Regions from separate parts of the Kitasatospora sp. NPDC001527 genome, predicted to be linked through region 2. Evidence: riboswitches for the same ligand, from Rfam matches in the RefSeq annotation. Region 2 holds a riboswitch; each other region holds the start of a gene.
The links. A riboswitch is a leader RNA that binds a small molecule or an ion and turns the genes downstream of it on or off. The one in region 2 is predicted to bind cobalamin.
Positions count from the first base shown of each region.

Region 1: another riboswitch for cobalamin. It lies ahead of ABT238_RS10695 (cobalamin biosynthesis protein); the one in region 2 lies ahead of ABT238_RS15270 (ABC transporter substrate-binding protein).
Region 3: another riboswitch for cobalamin. It lies ahead of metE (5-methyltetrahydropteroyltriglutamate--homocysteine S-methyltransferase); the one in region 2 lies ahead of ABT238_RS15270 (ABC transporter substrate-binding protein).
Region 4: another riboswitch for cobalamin. It lies ahead of ABT238_RS31245 (ribonucleoside-diphosphate reductase subunit alpha); the one in region 2 lies ahead of ABT238_RS15270 (ABC transporter substrate-binding protein).

Region 1 is NZ_JBEPAM010000007.1:285,295-292,705, forward strand. Features, by position in the region: gene ABT238_RS10675 (cobyrinic acid a,c-diamide synthase CobB) at 1-72, opposite strand, end outside; gene cobO (cob(I)yrinic acid a,c-diamide adenosyltransferase) at 77-682, opposite strand; gene ABT238_RS10685 (putative cobaltochelatase) at 689-2,782, opposite strand; gene ABT238_RS10690 (cobyric acid synthase) at 2,775-4,316, opposite strand; gene ABT238_RS10695 (cobalamin biosynthesis protein) at 4,313-5,299, opposite strand; cobalamin riboswitch at 5,334-5,532, opposite strand; gene ABT238_RS10700 (alpha/beta hydrolase) at 5,727-6,842, shown strand; gene ABT238_RS10705 (hypothetical protein) at 7,234-7,411, shown strand, end outside.
Region 2 is NZ_JBEPAM010000012.1:71,746-79,156, forward strand. Features, by position in the region: gene ABT238_RS15250 (polyprenyl synthetase family protein) at 1-127, shown strand, start outside; gene ABT238_RS15255 ((2Fe-2S) ferredoxin domain-containing protein) at 341-1,081, opposite strand; gene ABT238_RS15260 (ABC transporter ATP-binding protein) at 1,078-1,851, opposite strand; gene ABT238_RS15265 (FecCD family ABC transporter permease) at 1,890-2,969, opposite strand; gene ABT238_RS15270 (ABC transporter substrate-binding protein) at 2,966-3,979, opposite strand; cobalamin riboswitch at 4,033-4,237, opposite strand; gene ABT238_RS15275 (ABC transporter ATP-binding protein) at 4,359-6,119, opposite strand; gene ABT238_RS15280 (ABC transporter transmembrane domain-containing protein) at 6,116-7,411, opposite strand, start outside.
Region 3 is NZ_JBEPAM010000024.1:62,643-70,053, reverse strand. Features, by position in the region: gene ABT238_RS21875 (amidohydrolase) at 1-1,155, shown strand, start outside; gene ABT238_RS21870 (TetR/AcrR family transcriptional regulator) at 1,231-1,935, opposite strand; cobalamin riboswitch at 2,030-2,240, shown strand; gene metE (5-methyltetrahydropteroyltriglutamate--homocysteine S-methyltransferase) at 2,403-4,718, shown strand; gene ABT238_RS21860 (hypothetical protein) at 4,833-5,411, shown strand; gene ABT238_RS21855 (amidohydrolase) at 5,408-7,030, opposite strand; gene ABT238_RS21850 (PaaX family transcriptional regulator) at 7,030-7,411, opposite strand, start outside.
Region 4 is NZ_JBEPAM010000048.1:2-7,412, reverse strand. Features, by position in the region: gene ABT238_RS31250 (hypothetical protein) at 178-1,026, opposite strand; cobalamin riboswitch at 1,478-1,606, shown strand; gene ABT238_RS31245 (ribonucleoside-diphosphate reductase subunit alpha) at 1,790-4,195, shown strand; gene ABT238_RS31240 (ribonucleotide-diphosphate reductase subunit beta) at 4,195-5,211, shown strand; gene ABT238_RS31235 (DUF397 domain-containing protein) at 5,274-5,495, opposite strand; gene ABT238_RS31230 (helix-turn-helix domain-containing protein) at 5,488-6,351, opposite strand; gene ABT238_RS31225 (ATP-binding protein) at 6,583-7,014, shown strand; gene ABT238_RS31220 (hypothetical protein) at 7,011-7,283, shown strand.

The sequences.
Region 1 (7,411 bases), on a different contig from region 2:
ACCGGTGGCGATGGTGGTCTTGCCGGCGCCCGAGGAGGGCGCCGCGACGACGAGACGGGGGATGTTGTTCAACGAACTACCACTCGATACCGCGCTGGCCCTTGCGGCCGGCGTCCATGGGGTGCTTGACCTTCGTCATCTCGGTGACCAGGTCGGCGGCGTCGGTGAGCGCCTGCGGCGCGTACCGGCCGGTGATCACCACGTGCTGGCTGCCCGGGCGGTCCTTCAGCACGGCCACCACCTCGTCCGGGTCGATCCAGCCCCAGTGCATCGGGTAGGTGAACTCGTCCAGCACGTAGAAGCGGTAGGTCTCGGCGGCCAGGTCGCGCTTGACCTGCTCCCAGCCCTCCTTGGCCGCCGCCTCGCTGTCCAGCTCCATCGCGTCGGTGCGCTGGATCCAGGACCAGCCGGAGCCCATCTTGTGCCAGTCGACGGTCCCGCCCTCGCCGGAGGCGCCGAGCACGCGCAGCGCGTTCTCCTCGCCGACCTTCCACTTGGCGGACTTCACGAACTGGAACACCCCGACCGGCCAGCCCTGGTTCCAGGCGCGCAGCGCCATGCCGAACGCGGCGGTGGACTTGCCCTTGCCGGGGCCGGTGTGCACGGCGGTGATCGGCAGGGTACGGCGCTGACGGGTCGTCAGGCCGTCGTCGGGAACGCTCTCGGGGACACCCTTGGGCATGTCGGCTCAGGCCGCCTTTCGCATCGCGGGGGAGGTCGGACGGTTCTCGCGGACGAGCGAGGCGACGCCGTCGGCGCGCAGCTCGTCCAGGGTCACGGAGGCGGCCCGCAGCCGGGCCGCCAGGGCGCCGGCCAGGCCGAGGCGGACCGGACCGGACTCGCAGTCCAGCACCACGCTCGCCACGCCCTGCGCGGCCAGCAGTCCGGCCGCCCGGTGGGACTGCGCGACGGCGTCCCGCCCGCCCCCGGTGGCCCGGCCGTCGGTCACCACGACCAGCAGCGGACGGCGGTCCGGGTCGCGCAGCCGCTCGACCCGCAGCACCTCGTGGGCCCGCAGCAGCCCGGCCGCCAGCGGGGTGCGCCCGCCGGTGGGCAGCGACTCCAGCCGGGCCGCGCCGACCTCCACCGAGGAGGTGGGCGGCAGCGCCAGCTCGGCCGAGGCGCCGCGGAAGGTGATCATGCCGATCTTGTCGCGGCGCTGGTAGGCGTCCATCAGCAGCGACAGCACCGCGCCCTTGACGGCGGTCATCCGCTGCCGGGCCGCCATCGAACCGGAGGCGTCCACGACGAACAGCACCAGGTTGGACTCCCGCCCCTGACGCACCTGCTCGCGGAAGTCGTCCTTGTGCAGCACCAGCGCGCGCGAGGACCGGCCGCGCGCCACCTGGTGCGGGGCGGCGGCGCGCAGCGTGGCGCTCAGGTGCAGCCGGGCGAGCCGGCCCCGGGGGCGGCGGGCCCGGATGGTGTGGCCGCCGTCGGTCTCGGCGGGGGAGCGGCGGCCCTGGGCGCCGCGTCCGGTGCCGTCCACCGCGAACAGCCGGGTGCGGTACGGGTCGCCGGCCGCGACCGGCGCCGACTCCCGGGCGGGGGAGGGGTGCTGGGCCGGGACGGGCTGCGGGTCCGCCGGCTGCGCCGCCTCGGCGCCCTCGGCCGCCTCGACGGGCGGGCCGTCCGGGCCGGAGGGCTCGGGCGCGCCGCCGCCCCCGCCGGGGCCGCCGTCCTGCGGGCCGCCGCCGTCGGGGCCGCCCTCCGGGTCCGGGTCCTCCTCGGGCTCCTCCGGCCCCCGCGGCTGCGGCTCGGGCTCGGGCTCGGCGTGCTCCTCCAGCACCCGGTCCAGCTGCTCCTCGTCCAGCCCGGGCGCGTCGAACGGGTTGCGCCGGCGGCGGTGCGGCAGCGCCAGCTGGGCGGCCTTGCGGACGTCCTCCGCCAGCACCTCGGTGCGCCCCGCCCAGGCGGCCAGCGCGACGGCGGTGCGCGCCATCACGATGTCCGCGCGCAGCCCGTCCACCTCGAAGGCCGCGCAGACGGCGGTGATCTGACGCAGCGCCGTGTCGGTCAGCTCCACCCGCCCCAGCAGCTCCCGGGCGGCGGTGATGCGCGCCGCCAGCGCCCGCTCCTCCCCGGCGAACCGGGCGGCGAACGCGGCCGGGTCGGCGTCGTAGGCGAGCCGGCGGCGCACCACCTCGGCCCGCTCCGCCGGCTCCCGGGTCGCGGCGATCTCCACCGTCAGGCCGAACCGGTCGAGCAGCTGCGGCCGCAGCTCGCCCTCCTCCGGGTTCATCGTGCCGACCAGCAGGAAGCGCGCCGCGTGCCGCACCGACACGCCCTCGCGCTCGACGTAGGAGCGGCCCATCGCGGCGGCGTCCAGCAGCAGGTCCACCACGTGGTCCTGCAGCAGGTTCACCTCGTCGATGTAGAGCACGCCGCGGTGCGCCTGGGCCAGCAGGCCCGGCTCGTAGGCCTTGACGCCCTCGGCGAGCGCCCGCTCCAGGTCCAGCGAGCCGACGATCCGGTCCTCGGAGACGCCGACCGGCAGCTCGACCAGCCGGGCCGGGCGCGGCGAGGCCGGGGCGCCGCCGTGCGCGCCGTCCGGGCACTGCGGGTCCGGCGCCGCCGGGTCGCAGGCGAAGCGGCAGCCGTCGACGGTCGCGATGGACGGCAGCAGCCCGGCCAGCGCGCGCACCATGGTCGACTTGGCGGTGCCCTTCTCGCCGCGCACCAGCACCCCGCCGACCGCCGGGGAGACGGCGTTCAGCAGCAGGCCGAGCCGCAGGTCGGCCATGCCGACGATGGCGGTGAACGGGTATCGGACGTCACTCATGCATGCTCCCAGGGGCCCCGGGCGCAAGGGTCGGCAGCGATCCGGCCGCCGGCACCCCGCCCTCGATCAGCTTCCACAACGCGTCGGTGTCCGCGTGCTCCTCGATCAGCTCGCCCAGCCGGTCCAGCCGGGCCTCCCGCGCGGCGGCGAACGAGGTGTCCGGCGCGGGCACGAACGCCCGGCCGGCGGCCGCCGCGGCCTCGCGCAGCAGCGCGCGCCGGAAGCCGTCGTTCTCCAGCACGCCGTGCCAGGTCGTCCCCCACACCGAGCCCACCCGGCAACCGTCCAGACCGCGTCCCTCGCCATCGGAGACGAACGGCTCCCCGTCCTCGACGGTGACGACGCCGTGGTGGATCTCGTAGCCCTCGACCCGCTCCCCGAAGGCCTCCCCGACGGGCCGGGCGAGCACCTTCCCGGCGCCGAACCGCACCCGGGTCGGCAGCAGCCCGAGGCCCTCCACCGCGCCCGCCTTCGACTCGACCTCGTCCACGATCGAGTGCGCCAGCATCTGGTAGCCGCCGCAGACCCCGAGCAGCGGCTGCCCGGCCGCCGCCCTGGCCCTCAGCACCGGCTCCAGGCCGCGCTCGCGCAGCCAGCCGAGGTCCGCGACGGTGGCCCGGGTGCCGGGCAGCACCACCAGGTCGGCGTCGGCCAGCTCCTCCGGGCGGGTGGCCCAGCGGACCAGCACCCCGGGCTCCTGGGCGAGCGCGTCCAGATCGGTGAAGTTGGACAGCCGGGGGAAGCGCAGCACGGCCACCCGCAGCACGTCCGCGCCGAGCGGTCCGCGCGCGGCGGTCCGGTCGACGACGGTGGACAGGTCGAGCGAGTCCTCGGCGTCCAGCCACAGGTCCGGCAGCATCGGCAGGGTGCCCAGCACCGGACGGCCGGTCAGCTCGCGCAGCATCTCCAGCCCGGGGGCGAGCAGCCGGGCATCGCCGCGGAACTTGTTGACGAACCAGCCCACCACGTGCCGCTGGTCCTCGGCCGACAGCAGCGCCAGCGTCCCGTACATCGCCGCGAAGACCCCGCCGCGGTCGATGTCGCCGACCACCACGACCGGAAGCCCGGCGGCGGTCGCCAGGCCCATGTTGGCGATGTCGCGGTCGCGCAGGTTGATCTCGGCGGGGGAGCCCGCGCCCTCGCAGACCACCACGTCGAAGCGGCGCCTGAGGTCCGCCAGGCACTCCAGGGCGCGCTCCAGCAGCACCGGCTTGCGCTCCCGGTAGTCCAGCGCGCCGACCTCGGCGACCGGCCGGCCCAGCAGCACCACCTGGCTGCGCCCGTCCCCGCCGGGCTTGAGCAGCACCGGGTTCATCGCCGCCTCCGGCTCGACCCGGGCCGCCTGGGCCTGCATCGCCTGGGCACGGCCGATCTCGGCGCCGTCCGCGGTGACGAAGGAGTTCAGCGACATGTTCTGCGCCTTGAACGGCGCGACGGAGACACCCTGCCGGGCCAGCCAGCGGCAGATGCCCGCGGTGACCACGCTCTTGCCGGCGTCCGAGGTCGTCCCGGCGACCAGCAGCGCCTTGCTCATGACCCAACCCTCCGCTTCCCGCCCAGCGCCGCCCGCAGCAGCAGGTGCCCGGCGACCGTCGTACCCAGGGCCAGCGCGCTCACCCGCCGGGAGAGCACGCAGGCCCGTTCGATGTCCTCCACCCCGACGGGGCGCAGTTCCCCTCCCAGCACGGGGCGGTGCTCGACGCGCTCCCCGTACCGCAGCGTGCCGCCGAGGCGCACGCCCACCGCGCCGGCGAAGGCCGACTCGGCCTGGCCGGCGTTCGGGCTGGGGTGTGCCGAGCCGTCGCGCCGCCAGACCCGCCAGGCGGTGCGCGGCGCGGGCGCGGCGGCCACCGTCAGCAGCGCGGTCAGCCGCGCGCCCGGCCAGCCCGCCACGTCGTCCAGCCGCGCCGAGGCCCAGCCGAACCGGGCGTAGCGCGGCGAGCGGTGACCGACCATCGCGTCCAGGGTGTTCACCGCGCGGAACGCCAGCAGGCCGGGCGTGCCCGCGAGACCGCCCCAGACCAGGGCGTTGACCACGGCGTCGGCGGTGTTCTCGGCCACCGACTCGACGACCGCGCGGGCCAGCTGCCGCTCGTCCAGCGCGCTGGGGTCGCGCCCGCACAGGTGCGGCAGCCGCGCGCGGGCGGCCGTCAGGTCTCCGGCGGCGAGCGAGCGGCCGATGGCGCGGGCCTCGCGGGTCAGTGAGGTGCCGCCGAGCACCGTCCAGGTCGCGGCGGCGGCGAGCGCGGCCCGGCCGGGCGGACGGCGGGCCAGCAGCCGGTCGGCGGCGATCGCCCCGGCCGCGACGGTGCCCACGGTCAGGGCGGTGAAGGCGGTGCCGACGGCGCGGTGGTCGCGCCAGAGCAGGTGCTCCAGCCGGCCGGCGGCGGAGCCGAAGCCGGCCACCGGGTGGCCGCGGCGGGGGTCGCCGAACCGGGCGTCGGCCAGGTACCCGGCGACGGCGCCCGCGCCGAAGGCGGCGGCCCCGCTCAGCGGGTGCACGGCAGGGCGCAGCATCGCGTGCGTGTCCTCACTCAGGGTCCGCGCCCTGGATCGACGAACGGGGGGCGAGAGTCTCCTGGCTTCCGGGTCGGACGCACACTCCGGGCCTTCCAGCGGCTTCTGACGGCCCGCCGTGGCGTGTTCCGGTCGTGCTCCCCGGTGACAGTGGCGGGACCGCGCCGGACTCGCACCGGCTTCCTCTGCATGCCTCCGTATTGGCTGAAGGATCCCATCACGGGCCCGAACCGGGAGTCAACCGAGGTCGTGGACGGTGTTGGTCACACCGTGCGCCGCCCCTGAATATGCAGACCGGTCTACTGACTCCCCGTGTGATTTTCATCCCGGAACAACCCGTACGGCCGTGTCCTACTGGCTTCCCTCCGCCCGCGCGAGTGGACTGGGCTGAGGAGTGGGTCCAGACACCGAGCAGCGGGGAGCGAGTATGCGTTGGGGAATCGCGGCCACCGTGGCGGCCGCAGCCGTCGGCACCGGGGCCGCCGTTCTGGTGATCGGCCGCCGGGCCTCCGAGCGGATGGTCCGCCCGGCCGCCGGTGCCCGCGAGCGGACCGGCCCGGTGCTGGTCCGCGGCCTCGGCGCCGGAGAGGTCACCTTCACCCGCACCGCCGTGAGCGAGCGCCCCGGCCGCTGGGCCGTCGAGTGGGGCGAGGACGGCCACGCCGTCGTCGAGGAGGTGCTGCGCCGCGACGACGCGGACGTCACCCGCCGCCTGGTGCGCGCCGACCGCGGCACCCTCACAGCCGGCACCGAGGTCCGCTTCACCCCCCGCGTCCACCTCGGCGACCCGGCCCGGGCGCTCGGCCTGCCGTTCGCCGAGACCGCCGTCGAGGGCGAGCTCGGCACCATGCCCGCCTGGCGGCTGGACGGCAAGCGCGGCACCTGGGTGGTCCTGGTGCACGGCCCCGGCGCCGATCGGGAGCAGAGCCTGCCCGTCCTGTCCGAGCTGCAGCGCCTGGGCCTGCCCGTCCTCGCCGTCACCTACCGCGGCGACGCCGGCGCCCCGGCCTCCCCGGACGGCCTCGGCCACTTCGGCGAGACGGAGTGGCGCGACGTCGAGGCGGCGGTGCGCACCGCTCTGGACGGCGGCGCGGGCCGGGTCGTCCTCTACGGCTGGTCGCTCGGCGCCACGATGGCCCTGCAGACCGCCGCCCGCTCGGACCTCGCCCCCTCGATCAGCAGCCTGGTCCTGGACTCGCCGGTCCTGGACTGGCCGGCCACCGCCCGCCGGGACGCCGCCCGCTCCGGTTTCCGGGGCGCGGCCGCCGAACTCGGCGCGCTCGCCGCCCAGGGCCGCACCGGCGTGGATCTGGCCGACTTCGCCCGCCTCGCCGAGGGTACGGACCTGCGGGTGCCCACCCTGGTGCTGCACGGCCCCGACGACCCGGTGGCGCCGTTCTCCGCCGCCGAGCGCCTGGCCCGCCGCCGCCCGGACGTGGTCAACCTCCAGGCCTTCCCGGGGGGTGACCACGCCGCCCTCTGGAACACCGATCCGGACCGCTACGCCGAGACCCTCCGCCGCTGGCTCACCCCGTTCTGCTGACCCCCCGCCGAAACCCGTTCCGCCCCCCCCGCCGCGCGGAACGGGGCGGAATACCGGCCCACCCCGGTTCCGTCTGGCATGAACCCGCCACAAAGATCAAGCCAGTCGGTTTGGCCTCTGTTGCCCGATCTTGTCGAGCCCCCGCGCCCCTCGCCCGCCCCCCGCGGACAACCGGATGTGACAGATGGCCGGTACAAGGGGAAGACTGCTCGACGTGACGTCTCGGAATCCGCGCGACCGTGATGCCCCGCTCCCGCCGACGATCGGTACCGGTGCGACGGTGACCCGTCTCCCCGGAACGGCCCACCGCCCCGCCGGCGCCAGGCCGGGGGCCCCGGGCGTACCCCGCCGACGAGGCCCCGCCCCCGCACCCGGCCGTGGCCGGGTCCCCGTGCCGGAGGGCTTCCCCGCTCCCGCCGAGCTCGCCCCGCTGGCCCGCCGCATGCTGGTCGACGCCGTCCGGATCGCCCGCTGGTCCGGCGACCTCGACGAGGTCGACAAGCGCGGCGAGCTGCTCCCCGACGACGCCCGCGCGGCCGGCCGCGCCCTCGCCATGACGGTGGGCGCCG
Region 2 (7,411 bases):
GGTCGACGGGCTGCACGCGAGTATCGACGAGGCCGGCGGGGTGGGCGAGTACGTCGCGGGGCTGCACGGGCTGGTCGATCAGACGGTGAACCTGTACCCGGAGTTCCTGCTGGGCGTCCGGGACTGAGAGCCGGGACCGGGGCGGTCCTCAAACTCGTTCCGGACGGTGGAGACGTTCACGGGTCTGCGGAGGCGGCAGTTCGAGGGCCTGGTGCGGGTGGTGCGGGGCCGTGGCCGACCATGCCGTCGGGGATGCCGACGAGGCTGCTTCACCGCGCCGTGGGTGGATCGCCGCGGGCCGGGAACGGAGTTCACTCCGCTCCCGCGCCGGTGATCGTGATCAGCCGTGGTGGTCCGCCCGCTCCTTCCGGTGGCGGGGGAGCCGGGTGGACTCCACCGGCCGTCCGCCGGCGAGGTGCTCGGTGACGATGCGGTGCGCGGCGGCCGGGTCGACCTTCCCGTACCAGACGTCGTCGGGCTGCACACTGACGACGGGGGCCTGGTTGCAGGGGAACTGGCACCCCGTCTGGGTCACGAGCACGTCGTCGTCGCCGAGGCCCTGCTCGGTCAGCCCCTGTACCAGGGCGCGCAGTCCCTCCTCCGCGCCCATGGCCGCGCAACGCGGGCCGCGGCACACCAGGACCTGGTGCCGGTGGCCGGGGACGTCCTCCCAGGCCGTGGACGTGAGGCCGGGTTCCCCGCCGGTGACGGCCTTCGTCACCCCGGCCACCGTGGCGACCGCGTCCGGCGAGTCGGCGAGGCGGGTCGCGACGAGGAGTTCGGGGCGGTGGCCCGCGCGCTCGCGCCACCAGTGCGCGGCGATCCGCCGCAGCCAGGAATGGGCCGGGCCGGAGGCCGCGAGTCGGACGCCGATCACGACCACGGTCCCGGTGCCCGCGTCGGCCAGCCTGGTCAGCTCGGCCGACAGCGAGGGGTCCGCCTGCTGCAGGAACGCGATCGAGGCCCGGTGCGAGGCCGCCGCCCGGAGGAGTTCGTCACGGCGGACGGCTTCCGCGACCGACATGCCGACCAGGAGCACGGCACTGCGGCGGGCGAGGGCTTCCGGGACCGGGGAGGTCATGGCGTTGTCCTTTCGTGGAGCAGTCCGTTCCACCGGATGTGCGGTCGGTCGTGCTGGGGGTGCCGTTCCACGGTGGCGTCGACGCCGTAGACGTGCGCGATCATGGGCGAGGTGAGCACGTCGGAGCCGGGCCCGTGGGCGACCAGTCGGCCGTCGAGCAGGACGGCGACCTCGTCGCAGTAGGCAGCGGCGAGTTCGAGGTCGTGCAGCGCCGCCACCGTGGTGATGCCCAGCCCGCGCACGGTGCCGAGGAAGCCGAGTTGGTGGCGCAGGTCGAGGTGGTTGGTGGGCTCGTCGAGCAGCAGCACTCCCGGCTCCTGCACCAGCGCCCGCGCGAGCTGGACCCGTTGGCGCTCGCCGCCCGACAGCGTCGGCCAGGACCGGTCGAGCAGGTGGCCGACATCGGCCGCCGCGACGGCACCGGCGAACACCGCCCGCTCGTGGGCGTCGTCGGCGGCGTCCGCCGGGACGGGCCAGCGGCCGCGGTGCGGGGTGCGTCCGAGGTCGATGACCTGACGGGCCGACAGCGACAGCCGGGTGTCCGCCTGCTGCTCCATGAAGGCCACCTGGCGTGCTCGTCGGCGGGCCGTGAGCGCGTGGAGATCCTCACCGTCCAGGAGTACCCGTCCCGCGCTCGGCCGGGTCAGCCCGGCGACCGCGCGCAGCAGGGTGGTCTTCCCGGCGCCGTTGGGTCCGAGCAGGCCGGTGACCCGGCCGGGGGCGAACGCGAGCGAGACTTCGTCCAGCAGCGTGGCTCTGCCGATGCGCACACGAAGGCCCTCCGCACGCAGCCCGGCGGGCGTCGCCGTCACTGCCCGCTCCCGTCGGCCCGCCCCTGGCGCCACAGCAGCCAGGCGAAGAAGGGCGCTCCGAGCCCGGCCGTGATGACGCCGACGGGGATCTCCCGGTCGGGGAGGAGCGAGCGCGCCACGATGTCGCCGCCCACCAGGAGGGACGCGCCCACCAGCGCCGACACGGGCAGCAGGAGGGCGTGGCGCGGGCCGCAGACGAGCCGGACCACGTGCGGTACGACCAGGCCGAGGAACCCGATGACGCCGGTGTTGGCGACCAGGCACGCGGTCACCAGCGCCGCGGTGGCGACGAGGACCCAGCGGGTGCGCTCGACGTGGACGCCGAGGGAGCGGGCGGCGGTCTCGCCGAAGGCGAAGGCGTCCAGGTCGCGGGCCGATGAGGCCAGGACCGTGACACCGGCCAGCGCGACCGCCGTCAGGAAGACGGCGGTGGGCCACCGCACGCCGGCGACCGAGCCCAGCGTCCACTCCATGACACCGCGCGCCGCGTCGCGGTCCCCGAGGACCAGCACGACGAACGAGGTGTAGGCCCCGCACATCTGTCCCACGGCGATGCCCGCGAGCACGGTCCGGGTGGTCGGCAGCGACCGGGTGCGCGCGCCGGCCAGGGCCAGGACGACGACGGCGGCGATCAGGGCACCGGCGAAGGCCGCCGTCGCCACCGCGCCCGTGCCCAGGGCGCCGGACACGCCGACGCCGAGCACGATCACGGTGACCGCGCCGGCCGCGGCTCCGTCCGAGATCCCGAGCAGGAAGGGATCGGCCAGGTCGTTCCCGGTCAGCGTCTGCAGCACCGCACCGCAGACCGCGAGGCCGGCGCCGGTGGCGGCCGCTCCCAGGACCCGCGGCAGCCGGAGCTGCCAGACGATCTGGTCGTCGAGCAGCGTCACGTGCGGGTCGCCCAGCCCGAGACGGCGCGCCACGACATCGATCACCGTCCGGACCGGCTCGTGGTGCGAGCCCACGGCCAGACCGAGGAGCACCGTGGTCAGCAGCAGGGCCGCACCGACGGCCAGGGCCGCCGCCGCGCGGCCCGGACCAGCGGGCCGCACGGCGGGGCGGGTTGCGGTGGTCATGAACCCGGGCGCAGCTTGCCCAGCCCCTCGGACACCCGGGCGGCGCCGTCGGCGAGCCGCACGCCGGGCGTCGACTCCGAGAACGGCACCACCACGAAAGCCTTGCGCTGCACGGCGGTGAGCCTGCTCAGCACCGGGTCGTTCTCCAGGTAGTCGATCTTGGACTGGGCCGTGTCCCAGTCGGCGTCCGCGAGCACGACGGCGTCCGGGTCCGCGGCGACGACCTTCTCCCAGCTCACGTTCTGCCAGGAACCGGGCAGGTCCGCGAAGACGTTGCGGGCGCCGACGGCGTCGAGCACCAGCTGGGGCCCGCCGTGGCCGGCGCCGATGTACGGCGCCTTGGTGTCCGAGTCGAACCACAGGACCTTCAGGCCTTTGCCGGCGGCTGTCGCCGTGAACCGGGCCAGCTGCTGCTCCTGCTGCCGCTGGATCGCGGTGGCCCGCTCCGTGACACCGAAGACCTCGGCGACGTCGTTCAGTTCGCCCCACATCGCCTGCCAGGTCGTCGGCGGCACCTGGCTCCTGTCCGAGCAGCCGAACGGGGACAGGTACGACGGGATCCCCTGGCCGCGCAGTTCCTCCCGGCTTCCCGCGACCTTGTCGGTGAACGCGCTGGAGTAGGAGGCGTACAGGAAGCCGGGACGGGCCGCGAGGAGCTTCTCCTTCGTCGGGTACTCCTTGGAGAGCACCGGAACGGAGTCGTAGGCCGCCTTCCACTTCTCCGGGACGGAATCGTCGAGATAGGCGGTACCGGCCATGCGGGACTGCAGGCCGAGGGCCAGGGCGACCTCGGTGGCACCCTGGTTGAGCGTCACCAGCCGGTCGGGCGGCGCGCCGACGGTCACGGTGGTCCCGCAGTTGTCCACACGGACGGGCTCGGCACTTCCGGTCGTCGCGCTGGACGCGACGGGCGCGGGGGCGCCCGCGCAGGCGCCGAGTACGCCGGCGAACAGGACGGCCGCGACCGCCCGGCCGGCACGGACCGGACCTGCGGGGCGTGCGGAACGCATGGATCGGAACGGACGCGGAAGACCGCTGGGCACGTGTTCTCCAAAACCCTCGTGGAACATGTCGCGCCGTGGCCGGTCTCCTGGCTCCCGCATCGACACACCGAGGCCGACCTTCCCGGGCGGCTCATCCAGCCCGCCCAGTGGCCCTGACCGCTGGGGAAGCCGGTCAGCGAGGGCCGCGGCACTCCGCGGCAACAGTGGCGAGGGCCGCACCGGACTCAGACCGGTTTCCCGAACACCACGGCGATTGCAAGGTATCAGGCACGGTCGGGTCGGTGCCGCCCGGCACCTGGGACGGTCGTTTGGACAGTTCGGGCTCGGATAGCCCGGGCACGCGACTGATGCGCGAACTCCCGGGGACGTACGCCGTGCCGAAGACTCACCTTTCGCCGTTCCACGACCGCCACAGATCCGAGTACGGTCCGCCCGCGCCGACCAGCTCGTCGTGGGTGCCCAGTTCGACGATGCGGCCGGACTCCATGACGGCGATGCGATCGGCGTCGTGTGCGGTCTGCAGCCGGTGGGCGATGGCGATGACGGTGCGGCCCGACCGGACGGCGGCCACTGCCCGCTCCGCCTGCCGGGCCGTCGTCGGGTCGAGCAGTGACGTGGCCTCGTCCAGGATCAGGGTGTGCGGGTCCGCCAGATGCACCCTGGCCAGGGTGAGCTGCTGCGCCTGGGCGGCCTCCAGTTCGACTCCGCCCGAGCCCAGCGGGGTGTCCAGGCCCTCCGGCAGTTCGGCCACCCAGTCCGCTTCCACGGACCGCAGGGCCGCGAGGACGGCCTCGTCGTCGGCTTCGGGGGCGGCCATGGTCATGTTGTCGCGGAGGGTGCCCATGAACACGTGGTGCTGTTGCGTGATGAGGACGATGCGGTTGCCCAGTTCGCCCGCCGCGGCCTGGTCGGCGACGGGCACGCCGCCGACCAGGACGTGGCCGGCGTCAGGGACGTCCGCACCGGACAGCAGCTTGCCGAGGGTGGACTTGCCGGCTCCCGACCGGCCGACCACCGCCAGCCGTTCACCGGGACGGACCAGCAGGTCCACGTCCTTGAGGATCTCGTGCCCGGGGACGTAGGAATACCCCACGCCCTTGACCTCGATGAGGTCGTCCACAGGGGCCGACACGGGAGCGTCAGCTGTGTGCGACACCAGCCCGACACCCTTGATGCGGGCGAACGAGGCGCCGCTGCGCTGCAGTTGTTCGACCCAGACGAGCATCTGGTTGAGCGGGTCGACCAGCTGCCACATGTACAGGCTGCCCGCCACCACGACTCCCAGGGAGATCGTGCCGTTGAGGTAGCCGAACCCGCCCACGAGCAGGATGAGCGCCATGGGCAGCGTGTGCGCGAACTCGGTGACCGGGAACAGCACCGTCCGCAGGGAGAGGGTGCGCATGCCGGCGCGGTAGGTGGTGTCGATGGCCTCGTCGAGGGTGCTGTTCCGCAGTTCGCCCAGCCCGTAGGCCTCGACGGTACGGGCGCCGTGGGCGGTGGAGTTGAGGATCTCGGAGACATCGCCGGCGGCCGCTCCCTCGGCGAGGTAGGCGTCGCGGGAGCGCGCGAGGTACCAGCGGCTCACCCCCCACACGAGCGGCAGTCCCACGACCGAGCAGAGACCGAGCAGCGGGTCGAGGAGGAAGACCGCGGCGAAGATGAACACGACCTGGATGCCGGAGATGAACATGTCCGGAGCCGCATTGCGCAGCGTGGCCGCGACGGTCGAGACGTCCAGGGTGGTACGGGTGACCAGATCACCGGTGCTCACCTCGTCCGCGACACGCCCCGGCAGCGAGAGGGTGTGGTCGACGACCTCCTCGCGGAGCCTGGCGAGCGCGCGCTCGCCGAAGCGATGGGAGAGACCTCGCGCGTAGCGCGACAACACCAATCGGGCCGCCGAGAAGCCCAGAACCGCCGCGGCCAGTCCGTCGACCGCGGAGACGGACAGGTCACCGGACTCGGCCCTGGTCACGATGCGGCCGAGGAGCCAGGGACCGGCCGCGCCGGCGAGCGCGGCGAGGCACGTCAGCAGCAGCATCGCGCAGACGGCGCCCGCGTCGTCCCTCATCAGCTGCCAGCCGGCCCGGCGAACCGTCCTGGCATCGGCGATCGGCAGGCGGGGCGTCCTGTCGGACCTGCTCATCGGGACTGTCCTTCCAGGGGCTGTGCCACGGCGGCTTCGCCGGGGATCCCGGCGCTGCCGCGGAACACCAGTGCCGCGTATCCCGGCTGGTCGGCGAGGAGCTCTCCGTGCGTACCGGTCGCCTGCACCTTTCCGTTCACGAGGTAGGCGACTTCGTCGGCCTGGCCGAGCACGAGCGGCGAAGTGCTGACGACGAGGGTGGTCCGCCCGTGCCGGTGCGCTGCCACCCGGGCGGCGACGGTTGCCTCCGTGTGCGCGTCCAGGGCCGACGTCGGTTCCACGAGCAGGAGCACGGCCGGATCCGCGAGCAGGGCCCGCGTCAGCTGCAGCCGCTGGCGCTGTCCTCCCGAGACGTTGCGGGCCTGGTTCTCCAGGCGGGTGTCGAGCCCGTCGGGGAGCGCGTCGATGATGTCCTCCGCCGCGGCGGCGTGCAGCGCCCGCCGGATGTCCTCGTCACAGCGGCCGGTGCTGCCGGTGCTGCCGGAGACGACGGAACGCAGGGGGCCCGGGAACATGTAGGCCTCGTTGTCCGTGAGCAGGATGTGCCGCCTGAGCGCCGTGCGGTCCCAGTCGGACAGCTTGAGGTCCCCCCAGGAGGCCTCGGAGTCCGTGTAGCCGGCCAGCCGGTCCACCACGGCGCGCGGCTCGTCGGGACGGGCACCGACCAGAGCCGTCACCTTCCCCGGGGCCACCACCAGGCCCGATACGGGGTCGCGCAGCAGGCCGGGAGCGGCTGGGGGGTCGAGCCGGGTCCGGTGCTCCTCGGGGGCCGGCGCGAGCGCCAGGATGTCGACCACCCTCCGTGCGGAGACGAGCCCGCGCGGCAGGTCGTCCGCCCCTTCGATCAAGGACGAGACGGGTACCAGCAGCGCGGCAACATAGCCGTAGACCGCCACCAGCTCACCTACGGTGATGGCCCCGCTGGCCGCCATCCGCGCGCTGATCCACGTCACCACGGCGAGGAAGACCATGGGCAGGCACGCGGTGAGTGCCTGGACCCAGCTGGTGATGGCAGCGACGCGGTATCCGAGGGGGACCAGAGCCCGGGAGCGTTCCCGGTACCGCCCGGCGAACAGGGGCTTGCCGCCGATCCCGTTGAGGACGCTCAGGCCGGCCACCATGTCGCCGGCGAGAGAGGTCAGAGCACCCTGGTCCTCCCGGTAGCGGCTTTCGGCGCCGTGCAGCTTTCCCAGCAAGGGGCCGACGGTCAGGGCCAGGGCCGGGACGCCGAGAAGGACCACCACGGCGATGACGGCCGAGATCCGGACCAGCAGGACGGCGGTTGCGGCATA
Region 3 (7,411 bases), on a different contig from region 2:
GACACCCCCGACCCGGCCGACGGGCGGATCGAGCGCGAGCCCGACGGCACCCCCGGCGGCACGCTCCAGGAGGGCGCCACCGCCCTGGTCGCCCGACTGCTGCCGCCAGCCACCGCCGCCGACCGGCTGGACGGACTGCTGCGCGCGCAGCGGCTGCTGCACTCGCTCGGCATCACCGGCTGGCAGGACGCCCTGCTCGGCGAGTTCAACGGCCAGCCGGACCCGTCCGACGCCTACCTGGCCGCCGCGCGCTCCGGCGCGCTGACCGCCCGGGTGACCGGCGCGCTCTGGTGGGAGCGCGACCGGGGCGCCGAGCAGATCCCCGAACTCGTCGAGCGGCGCGCCGCGCTGGCGCACGGCCGGTTCCGGGCCGGCTCGGTGAAGATCATGCAGGACGGCATCGCGGAGAACTTCACCGCCGCGATGACCAGCCCCTACCTGGACGGCTGCGGCTGCGCCACCGCCAACTCCGGCCTCAGCTTCGTCGATCCGCTCGCCCTGCGCGGGCACGTCACCGACCTCGACGCGCTGGGCTTCCAGGTGCACTTCCACGCGCTCGGCGACCGGGCGGTGCGCGAGGCCCTGGACGCGGTCGAGGCCGCCCGCGCCGCCAACGGGTGGCGCGACACCCGCCACCACCTCGCCCACCTCCAGGTGGTCCACCCGGACGACCTGCCGCGCTTCGCCCGGCTCGGCGCCGTCGCCAACATCCAGCCGCTGTGGGCGGCCCACGAACCGCAGATGGACGAGCTGACCATCCCGTTCCTCGGCCCGGAGCGCGCCGCCTGGCAGTACCCGTTCGGCGCGCTCCAGCGGGCGGGCGCCACCCTCGCGGCGGGCAGCGACTGGCCGGTGAGCAGCCCGGACCCGCTGGCCGGCCTGCACGTGGCCGTCAACCGGAGGGAGCCGGACAGCGAGGACGAGCGGGTCTTCCTGCCCGAGCAGCGGCTCGACCTCGCCTCCGCGATCGCCGCCTACACGGCCGGCGCCGCGCACGTGAACGGCCACGACGACGCCGGCGTGCTCGCCCCGGGCCGGTGGGCCGACCTGGTCGTCCTGGACCGCGACATCCTCAGCGGCCCGGCCGAGGAGATCGCCGAGGCCCGGGTGCTGCGGACGTACGTGGGCGGTGAGCTGGTCCACGAGGCCGGCTGACCGCGCCCGCTCACGGTGGCCGCTCACGGTGGCCGCCGGGCCGCAGGATCACCCTCCGCCCGGCGGTCGCCGTGCTCAGCGCGACTTCGCCAGCCGGGCCTCGGCGGCGTCCAGCAACAGGTCCAGCGCGTACGGGTAGCCGCTGCGCCGCATGTCGGCGGTGAGCAGGTGCGCGGTGGCGGCGATGTGCGGGTTGGTCGCGGCGTCCAGCCGGGCGTACGAGGCGTGCCAGACCCGCAGGTCCGCCGACTGCGCGGAGGCGGGCAGGGCGAGCGCGGCGGCGTCCAGCGCGGCGAAGCCGAGGCTCTGGTCCACGAACGCGTGGTAGATCCGCACCGCCTCGGGATCGGGGAAGCCCGCGCCGCGCAGCACGCCGAGGATCGCCTCGACGGCGGCGATCTCGTGGGTGCGCCCGGTGGTGCGGTGGGCGGCGAGCAGCGCGGCCTGCGGATGGGCCTGGTAGCTGGCGTGGATGCGCAGGCCGATGGACCGCAGGTCGGCCCGCCATTCCCCGGTGGCCCGCCAGCCCTGCTGGGCGCGGCCGACCAGCTCGTCGGCGATGGCGAGCAGCAGGTCGTCGGAGCTGTGGAAGTAGCGGTAGACGGCACTGGGGTCCGCGCCGAGCGCGGCGCCGAGCCTCCGGACGGTGAGGGCCTCCGCGCCGTGCTGCCCGATCAGCCGCAGGGCCGTGTCGACGATCAGCTCGTGGGAGAGCACGACCCCCTGCTTGGTGGGCCGCCGGCGCCGCCGCTGGGGCTCGGGCACTACGCGTTCGCTCATCCGGGCAGGCTACGTCAACACCCTTGTCGTAGGACAGGGGGCGTCGGCGAAACCATGGTGACGGGGAGCGGTTGTGGGTCTAGGCTGGCCGGTGCAGCTGGTTCGCCCTGCCCGCCAGGCAGGCGCGTCGCAAGAGGGAACCCGGTGACGCCTTTGAACAGGCCAGTCCGGGACTGCCCCGCAGCGGTGAGCGGGAACGACCGCCGTCATACGCACTGGGCCCGGCCGGGTCTGGGAAGCGACGGCCAGTAGGTGACCGCCCTTCACGGGCGGACGTGCCCGCGAGTCCGAAGACCTGCCCGTTGCCCGCGCGCGACCGATCGCGCGCGGTTCTCCGGTGACCTCGTGGGCGGGTCGGCGTGCACACCCGGCGGAGCCGTGACGGCGTCCGCCCGGTTCGTCACCCCTTCGCGCCCTCCTCCCCGTCACCGGGCACCCGAGGAGCAAGACTCGCGAAGGAGAGTCCCTTGACAGCGACGTCCGCAGCCGCGGCGACCCTGGCCACCGTCCACGGCTACCCCCGCCAGGGCCGGAACCGGGAACTCAAGAAGGCGATCGAGGGCTACTGGAAGGGCACCGTCACCGCCGACGCCCTCCACACCGCCGCCGCCGAACTGCGCCGGGAGACCTGGCGCCGGCTCACCGGGGCCGGCATCGGCGAGGTCCCCACCGGCGACTTCTCGCTCTACGACCACGTGCTCGACACCACCGTCGCCGTCGGCGCGATCCCCGCCCGCCACCGGGCCGCCGTCGAGGCCGACCCGCTCGACGGCTACTTCGCCATGGCGCGCGGCACCCAGGACGCCGCGCCCCTGGAGATGACCAAGTGGTTCGACACCAACTACCACTACCTGGTGCCCGAACTCGGCCCCGGCACCGCCTTCACCGCCGACTCCGCCAAGCCCGTCGGCGAACTGGCCGAGGCCCTCGCGGCCGGCCACCGGGCCCGGCCGGTGCTGCTCGGCCCGATCACCTACCTGCTGCTGGCCAAGCCCGCCCCCGGCGTGGCCGAGGACTTCCGCCCGCTCACCCTGCTCGACCGGCTGCTCCCGGTCTACGCCGAACTCCTCGCCGACCTGCGCGCCGCCGGGGCCGCCTGGGTGCAGCTCGACGAGCCCGCGCTCGTCCAGGACCGCACCCCGGCCGAACTGAACGCCGCCGCCCGCGCCTACCGCGACCTCGGCGCCCTCACCGACCGGCCGAAGCTGCTGGTGGCGAGCTACTTCGACCGCCTCGGCGAGGCCCTGCCCGTCCTCGCCAAGGCCCCCGTCGAGGGCCTGGCCCTGGACTTCACCGGACCGGCCGCCGCCAACCTGGCCGACCTCGCCGCCGCCGGCGGACTGCCCGGCAAGCGCCTGGTCGCCGGCGTCGTCGACGGCCGCAACGTCTGGATCAACGACCTGGAGAAGTCGCTGGCCACCCTGGCCACCCTGCTCGGCCTGGCCGGACACGTGGACGTGGCACCGTCCTGCTCCCTGCTGCACGTCCCGCTCGACGCCACCGCCGAACGCGACCTCGACCCGCAGCTCGCCCGCTGGCTCGCCTTCGCCCGGCAGAAGGCCGAGGAGACCGTCCTGCTCGCCCGCGGCCTGCGCGAGGGCACCGGCGCGATCACCGCCGAACTCGCCGCCAACCGCGCCGACCTGGCCTCCCGCGCCCGCTCCCCGATCACCCGCGACCCCGCCGTACGCGCCCGCGCCGCCGCCGTCACCGCCGGGGACACCCGCCGCGCCCAGGCCTACCCCGAGCGGGCCGAGGCCCAGCGCGCCCGCCTCGGCCTGCCGCTGCTGCCCACCACCACGATCGGCTCCTTCCCGCAGACCGCCGAGCTGCGCCTCGCCCGCGCCGACCTCGGCGCCGGGCGGATCGACGCCGCCGCCTACCGCGAGCGCATCGAGGCCGAGGTGCGCGAGGTGATCGCCTACCAGGAGAAGGCCGGACTCGACGTGCTCGTCCACGGCGAGCCCGAACGCAACGACATGGTCCAGTACTTCGCCGAACGGCTCACCGGCTACCTGGCCACCCGGCACGGCTGGGTGCAGTCCTACGGCACCCGCTACGTGCGGCCCCCGGTCCTCGCCGGCGACATCTCCCGCCCGCGGGCGATGACCGTCGACTGGTTCCGCTACGCCCGGAGCCTGACGGACCGCCCGGTCAAGGGCATGCTCACCGGCCCGGTCACCATGCTCGCCTGGTCCTTCGTCCGCGACGACCAGCCGCTCGCCGACACCGCCCGCCAGGTCGCCCTCGCCCTGCGCGACGAGGTCGCCGACCTGGAGGCCGCCGGCGCCGCCGTCGTCCAGGTCGACGAACCCGCCCTGCGCGAGACCCTGCCGCTGCGCGCCGCCGACCGCCCCGCCTACCTGGACTGGGCGACCGCTGCCTTCCGCCTCGCCACCTCCGGGGTGCGCGCCGACACCCAGATCCACACCCACATGTGCTACGCCGAGTTCGGCGCGATCATGAGCGCGATCGAGGAACTCGACGCCGACGTCATCTCCCTGGAGGCCACCCGCTCCCACATGGAGGTCGCCGGCGAACTGGCCGCCGCCGGCTATCCGCGCGAGGTCGGCCCCGGCGTCTGGGACATCCACTCCCCGCGGGTGCCCGGCACCGAGGAGGTGCTCGCCCTGCTGCGGGCCGGCCTCGCCGCCATCCCGGCCGGGCGCCTGTGGGTCAACCCCGACTGCGGTCTGAAGACCCGCGGCTGGACCGAGACCCGCGCCTCCCTGGACAGCCTGGTCACCGCCGCCCGCCGCCTGCGGGAGGAACTCGCCGGCTGACGCCCGGCAGCGGAGCCACCGGGCGGGCGCGGCCGTGACGCCGTGCCCGCCCGGTGGCGGCGCCCGTCAGGCGGAACGGGCGCCCGGCGCGGCCCGGGCCGGTAGCCTGCCCGGATGGTCCACGGATTCGGGGTGACGGAGTTCCAGCTGGTGCTGCTGCGCCGGATGGCGGACTTCCGGCCGGAGCTGGTCGAGGACGCGGTGCGCCGGCTGGGGGCCGGCCGGGCGGAGCTGCGGGAGGCCAACAAGCGCTGGCAGGCGATGGTGCGCGCGCCGGGCTTCCCCTCCGGCGTACGGCGGTACACCGCCGTGCTCGGCGCGCCGGAGGCGGTGGTGGCGCGGCGGATCGGCGACCTCGCCTGCACCGCGCGGCAGTGGGCGCTGCCGCTCTGGCCCGGGCTGCGCTTCGAGGTCCTGGCGGGCCCGGGCGGGGCGGAGCTGAACGCGTGGCTGGTGCGGGCGGCGGACACCGCGCCGCCGGTGCTGCGCACGCTCGCCGACCTGACGCCGTGGAGCTGCGTGGTGGCCGACGTCGGGGCCGCCTTCCCGCCCGCCGTACCGCGCGAGGGCAGCGCGCCGACCAGGTTCCGGCTGGACTTCACGGCCCCGGACGCCGAGGGCCGCCCGCACACCCTCACGGCGGACTTCACCTGGGGGCTGCTCCAGGAGGTTCGCCCCGCCCAAGCGGACTAGCGCAGGTGCACCGTCCGCCCGTCGACGACGGTGCGCTCCGGCAGCAGGTCGCGCAGCCCGTCGACCGGGCAGCCCAGCGGGTCGGCGGGCCACAGCGTCAGATCGGCGAGCGCGCCCGGGCGCAGCGAGCCGCGCTCGGCGCTCTCGTCCGTCAGCCGGGCGGCGTTCACGGTGTGCAGGGCGATCGCCTCGGCCCGGTCGATCGCGTGCTCGGCGCCCAGCACCCCGGCCACCGTCCGGCGGGTGGTCATGCCCCACACCGAGAGCATCGCGCCGTACGGGCCGACCGGGAAGTCCGAGCCGGCGGCGAGCAGCGCGCCCTCGTCCAGCCATTCGCGCAGCGGGAACAGCGCGCCGGTGCGCTCCGCTCCCCAGGCCCGCTGCTGGGTGAGCGCGCCGTCGTGCAGCAGCGGGTGCTGGACGGTCACCGGCACGCCGAGGGCGACGGCCCGGGCCCGCTGCTCGCGCCGGGCGAGGCCTCCGTGCTCGACCACCAGCGTGCCGGCGGGCAGTCCGGGCCGGCGGGCGAGCACCTCCTGGTAGACGTCCAGCAGGGTGCGCAGCCCGCGGTCGCCCCAGGCGTGCACCCCGACCCGCAGGCCGTGGGCGACCACCCGCTCGACGGCCTCGACCAGCTCCTTCGGCTCCCAGAGCAGCCGTCCGTGGTAGCAGGGCTGCCCCTGGTACGGCTCCTCCAGCGCGCCCGCCTCGAAGCCGCCGTCGATGCCGAACTTGACGCCCCAGACGGACAGCCGGGCGTCCTCGTGGCCGGCCGCGCGCCAGGCGCCGACGCGGTCCAGCAGCGCCTCCACCTCCTCCGGGGTGCGCACGGCGAAGCCGGAGACCAGGGCCCGGACCCGGACGGCGAGCGCGCCCCGGTCGCGGGCGGCGCGCAGCACGTCGAGGTCCTCGACCGGGACCAGGCAGTCGCGGACGGTGCCGATGCCGGTGGCCGCGTAGTCGGCGGAGGCGGCGCGCAGGCCGTCGATCCGCTCGGCGAGCCCGGGTTGCGGCAGGACGCGTTCGACGAGTTCGGTCGCCTTGTTGATCAGCCGCCCGGTGAGCCGGCCGTCGGCGTCGCGCTCGATCACTCCGCCGGGCGGGTCGGGTGTGGCGGCGGTGATCCCGGCGAGCCGCAGCGCCGCCGAGTTGAGCACCATGTTGTAGGCGCCGCGGCGCACCAGCACCGGGTGGTCGGCGGTGGCGCCGTCCAGCTCCCCGGTGGTGGGCATCCGCTGCTCGGCCAGGTTGATCTCCTGCCAGTTGACCGTGGTGCGGATCCACGCGCCGGCGGGGGTGCGGGCGGCGCGCTCGCGGATCAGGGCGAGGAAGCCGGACAGGTCGGCGGCCCGGTGGACGGGGACGCCGTGCACGCTGTGGCCGGCGAGGACGAGATGGGTGTGGGTGTCGTCGAAGGCCGGCAGCACGGTGGCGTGCGGTGCGTCGACGATCTCGGTGTCCGGTCCGAGGAGCGCGTCCAGGCCGTGCGGGTCGGGGGAGAGGGCGGTGATCCGGCTGCCGGTGACGGCGAGCGCCCGCCGCGGCGGCTCGCCGGGGACGAGGGTGTGCACGGCGGCGGCCCGCACCAGGAGGTCGGCGGGCGGGCGGGTCGGCGTCATCACGGCTCCTGGCGGGGGTGGGCGGCGGCCGGCCGGCCGGTGACCTTCTCGACGTGTCCCAGGCTGGGCCCGGCGAGCCGGGCGTGCAGTTCGGTGAAGACGGCCCGCGCCGCGACGGCGTTCCAGTCGGCGGGCAGCAACTCCTCGGGCAGGCCCGGGTCGAGGTAGGGCAGGCGGCGCCACTGGGTGAGCATCGGGACGTAGGCGCGGAACGCCTCGGCCGGCTCCGGCCCGGCGGGGCGCTCGCGCAGGTCGGTGGCGGCCGGCCGCCAGGTGTCGGTGAAGGCCGCGTACTGGGCCTCGATGGCGGGGAAGTCCCACCAGCCGGCGACGGCCGTGCGCAGGTCGGTGAAGCCCGCGTACTCGGCGGACAGGAAGAAG
Region 4 (7,411 bases), on a different contig from region 2:
GGCCCGCCGCTCTGCGCCGTCTGCTGGTCGCATTGACGGCAGCGCTCACCGCGCGGTACCTCCTGCTCGCTGATTCCCCGTCCGGGCGGCCGCGGGGGGCGCCTTCCTCCCCCGAGGGCGGTCATCCTATCCGACCGCTCCGCGCCGCCCGTCCGGGGCACCCACCCCGCCCGGGGGTCAGCCGGTGCGGCTGCCCCGGGCCAGCAGGACGTCCTTGGTGCGATCCGCCAGCGGGCCGGCGGCGGCCGCGGCGAGCTGGTCGCTCTGGTCCGCGCCCTGCTTCAGCGAGCCGGCCACCGTGAAGTAGCCGAAGCGGCCGATCGCCGCGTGCGTCTCGGCGCAGCCGGACTTGTCGGTCACGCAGAACATCGCGACCCCGGTACCGGACAGACCCTGGATCAGGCCCGCGTGCCGGCCGAGCGCCCGGTCCGCGCCGGCCTTGTTGTCGAAGACCGCGACGCCGACGGTGACGGCGCTCTCGCCGTTGACGTAGGTCGCGCGGACCACCGTCCGGCAGGTGTCGTCGCCGAGCGCGAGGCCGAGGCCGCCGGTGGTCGCCTTGGAGCAGGGGGCGGTCGCGCCGGTCACCTGACGGGTCCACACCTTGCCGTCGATGGTGCGGGTCTGGTCCGGGAACAGCGTCGCCGCGTCGACCGGCAGCTTGTCGGTGGCGGCGTCGGAGATGACCGCCAGCGCCTGCTCGGTGGGCGTGGCCGTGACGGACGGGCTGCCGGCCGTGGACGTGCTCGCGTTCGGCTTGGGGTCGTCACCGCCCTTGTCGCGGCCGTTGATCCACACCCCGGCCCCGACGATGCCGCCGACCACGACGAGAGCCGCGATCACGGCGCCGATCCCCAGCCGCTTGCGGCGGCGCGACTCGGAGGCGTGCCGGTCCGCCATCGCGTTCCAGTCCGGCTCCCTCGGCACCTGCTGCTGGGCGCTCTGCTGCGGCCACGGGGCGAACTGGGCCGGCCCACCGGCCGCCGCCTGGGGCTGCGGGGGTCCTGGCTGCGGCTGGGGCTGCACGGGACCGGGCTGAGGTCCGGGCTGCGGCCCCGGCTGGGGCCCCGGCTGCGGGTACGGCACCGCGCCGGACGGCACGTGCGGCGCCACGGGAGGCTGGCCCTGCGGCGGCACCCCCGCCCCGGGCTGGACGTACGGCGTCGCAGGCGGCCCGAAGCCGCCTGGCGGCGGCACCGGCGGCTGCCCCGGCTGCGGCGCCTGCCCCGGCGTGCCAGGCTGCTGACCCTGCTCCGGCGGCACGGCCCTACCGGCCCAGTCCCCCGCAGCGCCCGTTCCCTCGCTCATGTGCCGAGATCGTAGGGCATGCACCGGACGAGGGATCGATCCGGTGACCAATCCGTTTCAGAACCCGGCCCGCCACGGGCACCGCAGGCCCCGTCCCCGTACCACTGGTCATCGGAGCAACACGCCACGCTGCACTACATGTGGTGTCGCATCCAGCAAGCACCACTAGATGTATGCTCACTCCTGCTGTCGACGCAGGGGAACCCGGTGTGACTCCGGGACTGCCCCGCAGCGGTGTGCGGCCGCCTTCCCCAGGTGCGCCGCGAGTCCGAGTGCCTGCCGACGGCGTGCCGACGCCTCCCCGCAGAGGCCATGGCACCAGCACCACCTTCCGGGCCTCGCGGGCGGGCCGGGGACGACACGCGCGCGGCGCCTCCGGGCCCGCGCGGCGGTCTCCCCTGCCCCGAACGGCCCGGCCCCGAGCCACCGCCGTCGACCGCCGCCAGGAGAGAGCGCCTTGACCACCGCTGCCTCAGCCACCCTGCCCGCCCAGGGTTCCAGCTCCGCCCCCGCCGACCCGACGGTCTCCGACCCCGGCGGTGCGCTCCTGCGCCTCCTGACCGACCGCAGCGCCGACCTCCCCCAGGTCGACCCCGGCCATGTCGCCGCCGCCGCGCTCCGCGGCCGCCACGCCGGCTCGGACTTCGCCGAGCTCCGCGGGCTGGCCGTCGACGCCGCCGCCTCGATGATCGCCGAGGACCCGCAGTACTCGAAGCTCGCGGCCCGGCTGCTGGCGCTGGAGATCGTGGACGAGGCGGCGAGCCAGGGCGTGGTCTCGTTCTCCACCTCGATCGCGGTCGGCCACGCCGAGGGCCTGATCGGTGACACCACCGCCGCCTTCGTCGCCAAGCACACCGCCGCCCTGGACGCCCTGGTCGACCCGGCCGGCGACGACCGCTTCGAGTACTTCGGCCTGCGCACCGTGCAGTCCCGGTACCTGCTGCGCCACCCGATCACCCGCAAGGTCGTCGAGACCCCGCAGTACTTCCTGCTCCGCGTCGCCTGCGGCCTGGCGGTCGGCGACACCGAGCAGTCGGTCGCCGAGGTCGCCGAGCTGTACCGCCTGATGAGTCGGCTGGAGTACCTGACCTCCTCGCCGACCCTCTTCAACTCCGGCACCCGGCACCCGCAGATGTCCAGCTGCTACCTGCTGGACTCCCCGCTGGACAACCTGGACTCGATCTACTCCCGGTACGCGCAGATCGCCCGCCTGTCCAAGCACGCCGGCGGCATCGGCCTGTCCTACTCCCGGATCCGCTCGCGCGGCTCGCTGATCCGCGGCACCAACGGTAAGTCCAACGGCATCGTGCCGTTCCTGCGCACCCTCGACTCCTCGGTCGCCGCCGTCAACCAGGGCGGCCGCCGCAAGGGCGCGGCCTGCGTCTACCTGGAGACCTGGCACGCGGACATCGAGGAGTTCCTGGAGCTGCGCGACAACACCGGCGAGGAGGCGCGCCGCACCCACAACCTCAACCTGGCGCACTGGATCCCGGACGAGTTCATGCGCCGGGTCAACGCCAACGCGGACTGGTCGCTGTTCTCCCCCGCCGACGTCCCCGAGCTGGTCGACCTGTGGGGCGAGGAGTTCGACGAGGCCTACCTCAAGGCCGAGCTGGCCGGCAAGGCCGTGCGCACCATCCCCGCGCAGACCCTCTACGCCCGGATGATGCGCACCCTGGCGCAGACCGGCAACGGCTGGATGACCTTCAAGGACGCCTCCAACCGCGCCGCCAACCAGACCGCGCTGCCCGGCCGCACGGTGCACTCCTCCAACCTCTGCACGGAGATCCTGGAGGTCACCGACGACTCCGAGACCGCCGTCTGCAACCTCGGCTCGGTCAACCTCGGCGCCCACGTCGCCGACGGCGCGTCGGCCGACGACCTGCTGAACGCGCTGGACTGGGAGCGCCTGGACGCCACCGTCCGCACCGCCGTCACCTTCCTCGACCGCGTGGTGGACATCAACTTCTACCCGACCCCCGAGGCCGGCGCCTCCAACTCCCGCTGGCGGCCGGTGGGCCTGGGCGTGATGGGCCTGCAGGACGTCTTCTTCAAGCTGCGGATCGACTTCGACTCCGCCGAGGCCGCGCGGCTGTCCACGCTCATCGCCGAGCGCATCATGCTCACCGCCTACGAGCGCTCCGCCGACCTGGCCGAGCAGCTGGGCCGCCACGAGGCCTACGGCGAGACCCGCGCCGCCCGCGGCGAGCTGCACATCGACCACTTCCCGACGGCCGCGCCGGAGTGGGCCGACCGCTGGGCCGCGCTGCGCACCCGGATCGCCGAGACCGGCCTGCGCAACTCGCTGCTGCTCGCGATCGCGCCGACCGCGACCATCGCGTCCATCGCCGGTGTCTACGAGTGCATCGAGCCGCAGGTCTCCAACCTGTTCAAGCGCGAGACCCTCTCCGGTGAGTTCCTCCAGGTCAACCCGTACCTGGTGCGCGACCTCAAGGAGCTGGGCGTCTGGGACCAGCAGACCCGTGACGCGCTGCGCGACGCCAACGGCTCGGTGCAGGAGCTCGGCTGGCTGCCCGCCGAGGTCCGCTCGCTGTACCGCACCGCCTGGGAGCTGCCGCAGCGCGCGCTGATCGACCTGGCCGCGGCCCGCATGCCGTACATCGACCAGAGCCAGTCGCTGAACCTGTTCATGGCGGCGCCGACCATCGGCAAGCTCAGCTCGATGTACGCCTACGCGTGGAAGGTCGGTCTGAAGACCACCTACTACCTGCGCTCGCGCCCGGCCACCCGGATCGCCCAGGCCGCGTCCGGCACCGCCCGCGCCGCCGCCCCGGTGCCCGTGAACGCCCCCACCATGACCCAGGCCGAGCAGGACGCCATCGCCTGCTCCCTGGAGAACCCCGAGTCCTGCGAGGCCTGCCAGTAATGTCCGACGACGACCGCAAGATGCTGCTCGACCCCGGCTTCGAGCTGACGCTGCGCCCGATGCGCTACCCGTCGTTCTACGACCGGTACCGCGACGCGATCAAGAACACCTGGACCGTCGAGGAGGTGGACCTGCACTCCGACGTCGCCGACCTGGCCAAGCTCAGCGAGGGCGAGCGCCACCTCATCGGCCGGCTGGTCGCCTTCTTCGCCACCGGGGACTCGATCGTCTCCAACAACGTGGTGCTGAGCCTGTACAAGCACATCAACTCCCCGGAGGCCCGGCTCTACCTGAGCCGGCAGCTGTTCGAGGAGGCCGTGCACGTCCAGTTCTACCTGACGCTGCTGGACACCTACCTGCCCGACCCGGAGGACCGCAACGCGGCCTTCGCCGCGGTGGAGAACATCCCCTCCATCCGCCAGAAGGCCCAGTTCTGCTTCAAGTACATGAACGCGGTCGACCACATCGACTCGCTGCAGACCAAGGAGGACCGCCGCGCGTTCCTCCTGAACCTGATCTGCTTCGCGGCGTGCGTCGAGGGCCTGTTCTTCTACGGCGCGTTCGCCTACGTGTACTGGTTCCGGAGCCGGGGTCTGCTGCACGGCCTGGCGACCGGCACCAACTGGGTGTTCCGCGACGAGTCCATGCACATGGACTTCGCGATGTCGGTGGTCGACACCGTCCGCGAGGAGGAGCCCGACCTCTTCGACGAGGAGATGGCCAAGCAGGTCACGGAGATGCTGGAGGAGGCCGTCGAGGCCGAGCTCCAGTTCGCCCAGGACCTCTGCGGTGACGGCCTCCCCGGCATGAACACCGAGTCGATGCGCGAGTACCTCCAGGCCGTGGCCGACCAGCGTCTGGCCCGTCTGGGCCTGCCGATCCGGTACGGCTCGACGAACCCGTTCGGCTTCATGGAGCTGCAGAACGTCCAGGAGCTGACCAACTTCTTCGAGCGCCGGGTCTCCGCGTACCAGGTCGCCGTCGAGGGCTCGGTCTCCTTCGACGACGACTTCTAGGAACAGAAGACGACAAAGAGGTGCCCCGCACGGCCACAGCCGCGCGGGGCACCTCTGCTGTGTCAGCCGCCCGGAAACTCCCCACCCTTGACCCCAGCCAGGAACGAAGCCCAAGCATCAGCCTCGAACAGCAACGCCGGCCCACCCGGATCCTTCGAGTCACGCACCGGCACAGCATCGGCCACACCACCGGCCACCTCTACACAGTTGCTCTGCGCGCCAGAGTATGAGGACTTCCGCCAGATCAGGTCAGCAGTGGCCGAACCCTGAGGGATGCTACTCATCGCTGTGATTTCCCTTCGCGATGCGCTTGATGAGCGCGATTGACTCCTTGCGCGGCAGGGCTTCGGCCAGCGCCCGCCGGAACAGGTTGGAGTAGTTGAAGACTTCTCCCGGCTCCTCGATGTAGAGCGTGCTGAGGAGGCTGTCCACATAGACGACGTCCGTCTCGGTGCTCTCGGGGAAGCTGAGGATCACCAGCGGACCGAACAGCGCGGCATGAACGTCCGATTCCTCCGGCAACACCTGGATATTGATGTTCGGCTGGTCCGCCATGGTGACCAGGTAGTCGAGCTGCTCCCGCATCACCACCCGACCACCGATCTGGTGCTTCAGCGCGGACTCCGATAGCACAACCCATAGCCGAAGCGGAGATTCGCGTGTGAGCACCGACCGCCTCTCCAACCGGACCTTCGTCAGCCGCTCCACCTGCTCGACGCTGGCGTCCTCTATCTGCGCCCGGACCACGGCCCGGGTGTAATCCTCCGTCTGCAAGAGGCCCGGGATCAGGAAGGTCTCCACGCTGTAGGCGTCGGAGGCATCGGCCTCCAGCGAGATGTAGTCGGCGTACAGAGGCGAGAGGGTGTCGGAATACCTGTCCCACCACCCACGCAGGCGCCCGTCCCGGGACAAGTCCTCCAGTTGGCTGCGCTTCGCCTGCTCCGTCATCCCGTAGAGGTCGAGCAACAGCCTGAGATCCACAAGCCTGATGCCGGACTGGGCAGCCTCGATCCGACTGATCTTGCTCTCGGCGCAGGCCAGCTGTCTGGCCGATTGAGCGATCGTCATACCCGCAGCAAGCCGCAACTCCTTGAGAGTTCGAGCGAGCCTCCGCTGTCGGACCGTCGGATTCCTGTTCACCGGCACGCGTGACCTCCCAGCGTCTGTGCGCTGTCAGTCTGCCGCCCCCGGCCCGCGACAACAATCTTTGATCACTTCCAAAGTGGGGACTTGCACTTTGGAAGTCCCCAGTAGCATGCTACTCAACGTAGTCCGCCCTTCGACACGTTGTGATGATGGCGGGCCATTCACCGGGCATCCCCATGCCTGCTTCAGCTGCTGTCACCCAGACCGACCAGAGGTGGCTCCGCCATGCCTGAAACCGTCTCCCCCACCCCCGCCGAGCGGACCTGCTGGCTGCCCCGGCACCGCAAGTCGCCCCGCCTCGCCCGGCAGGAGCTCCGCTCCTTCCTCCTCCCCCTCCCCTCCGGCGAACTCCTCCTCCCCAGCGGCGAGCTGCTGGTCAGCGAGCTCGTCACCAACGCCGTCCAGCACGCCCGCACCCCCCGAGACCGGCTGATCTACGTCCGCTTCCACCTCGCCCCCGACCTCACCCTCCGGATCGAGGTGCACGACGCGGACAACGAGAAGCCCGCCCTCCGCACCGCCTCCGACGCCGACGAGGCCGGCCGCGGCCTGCTGCTCGTCCACGAGTTGGCGACCCAGTGGGGCTACTGCCCCCGCGTCGGCGGCGTCGGCAAGTTCGTCTGGTGCCACGTCTCCCCCGACCCGGCCTCCGCGTGAGCGCCGTCCGGGCCGGGATCTCGGGCATCATGCTGCCCGCCGTCTTCCCGAGCCTCGACCACGCGCTCCCCGTGCTCTGGGAGCGCGTCCGCCCGCTCCCGATCCGCGCCGCCCACCGCGACTTCATCCGCATCTGCATCGGCCCGGGCAGCGGCGACGGCATCGCCCGCTGCCTCGCCCGGGGCGGCCCCTGGAGCGTCACCCTCTACGTCGGCGAACTCGCCAGCTGGACCGCCCACCCGATCACCATCACCACCCACCACCCCTGAGCTCTGCCCAAGCACTGGTGCCCCGCGCGGCCACACCCCCGCGGGGGCCCACCCGCGGTTGAGCGGCCCGGGAAAACCCCCCCCCTGTCCCCCGCCCGGGACCAAGCCCCACCCACACCCCCGCACAG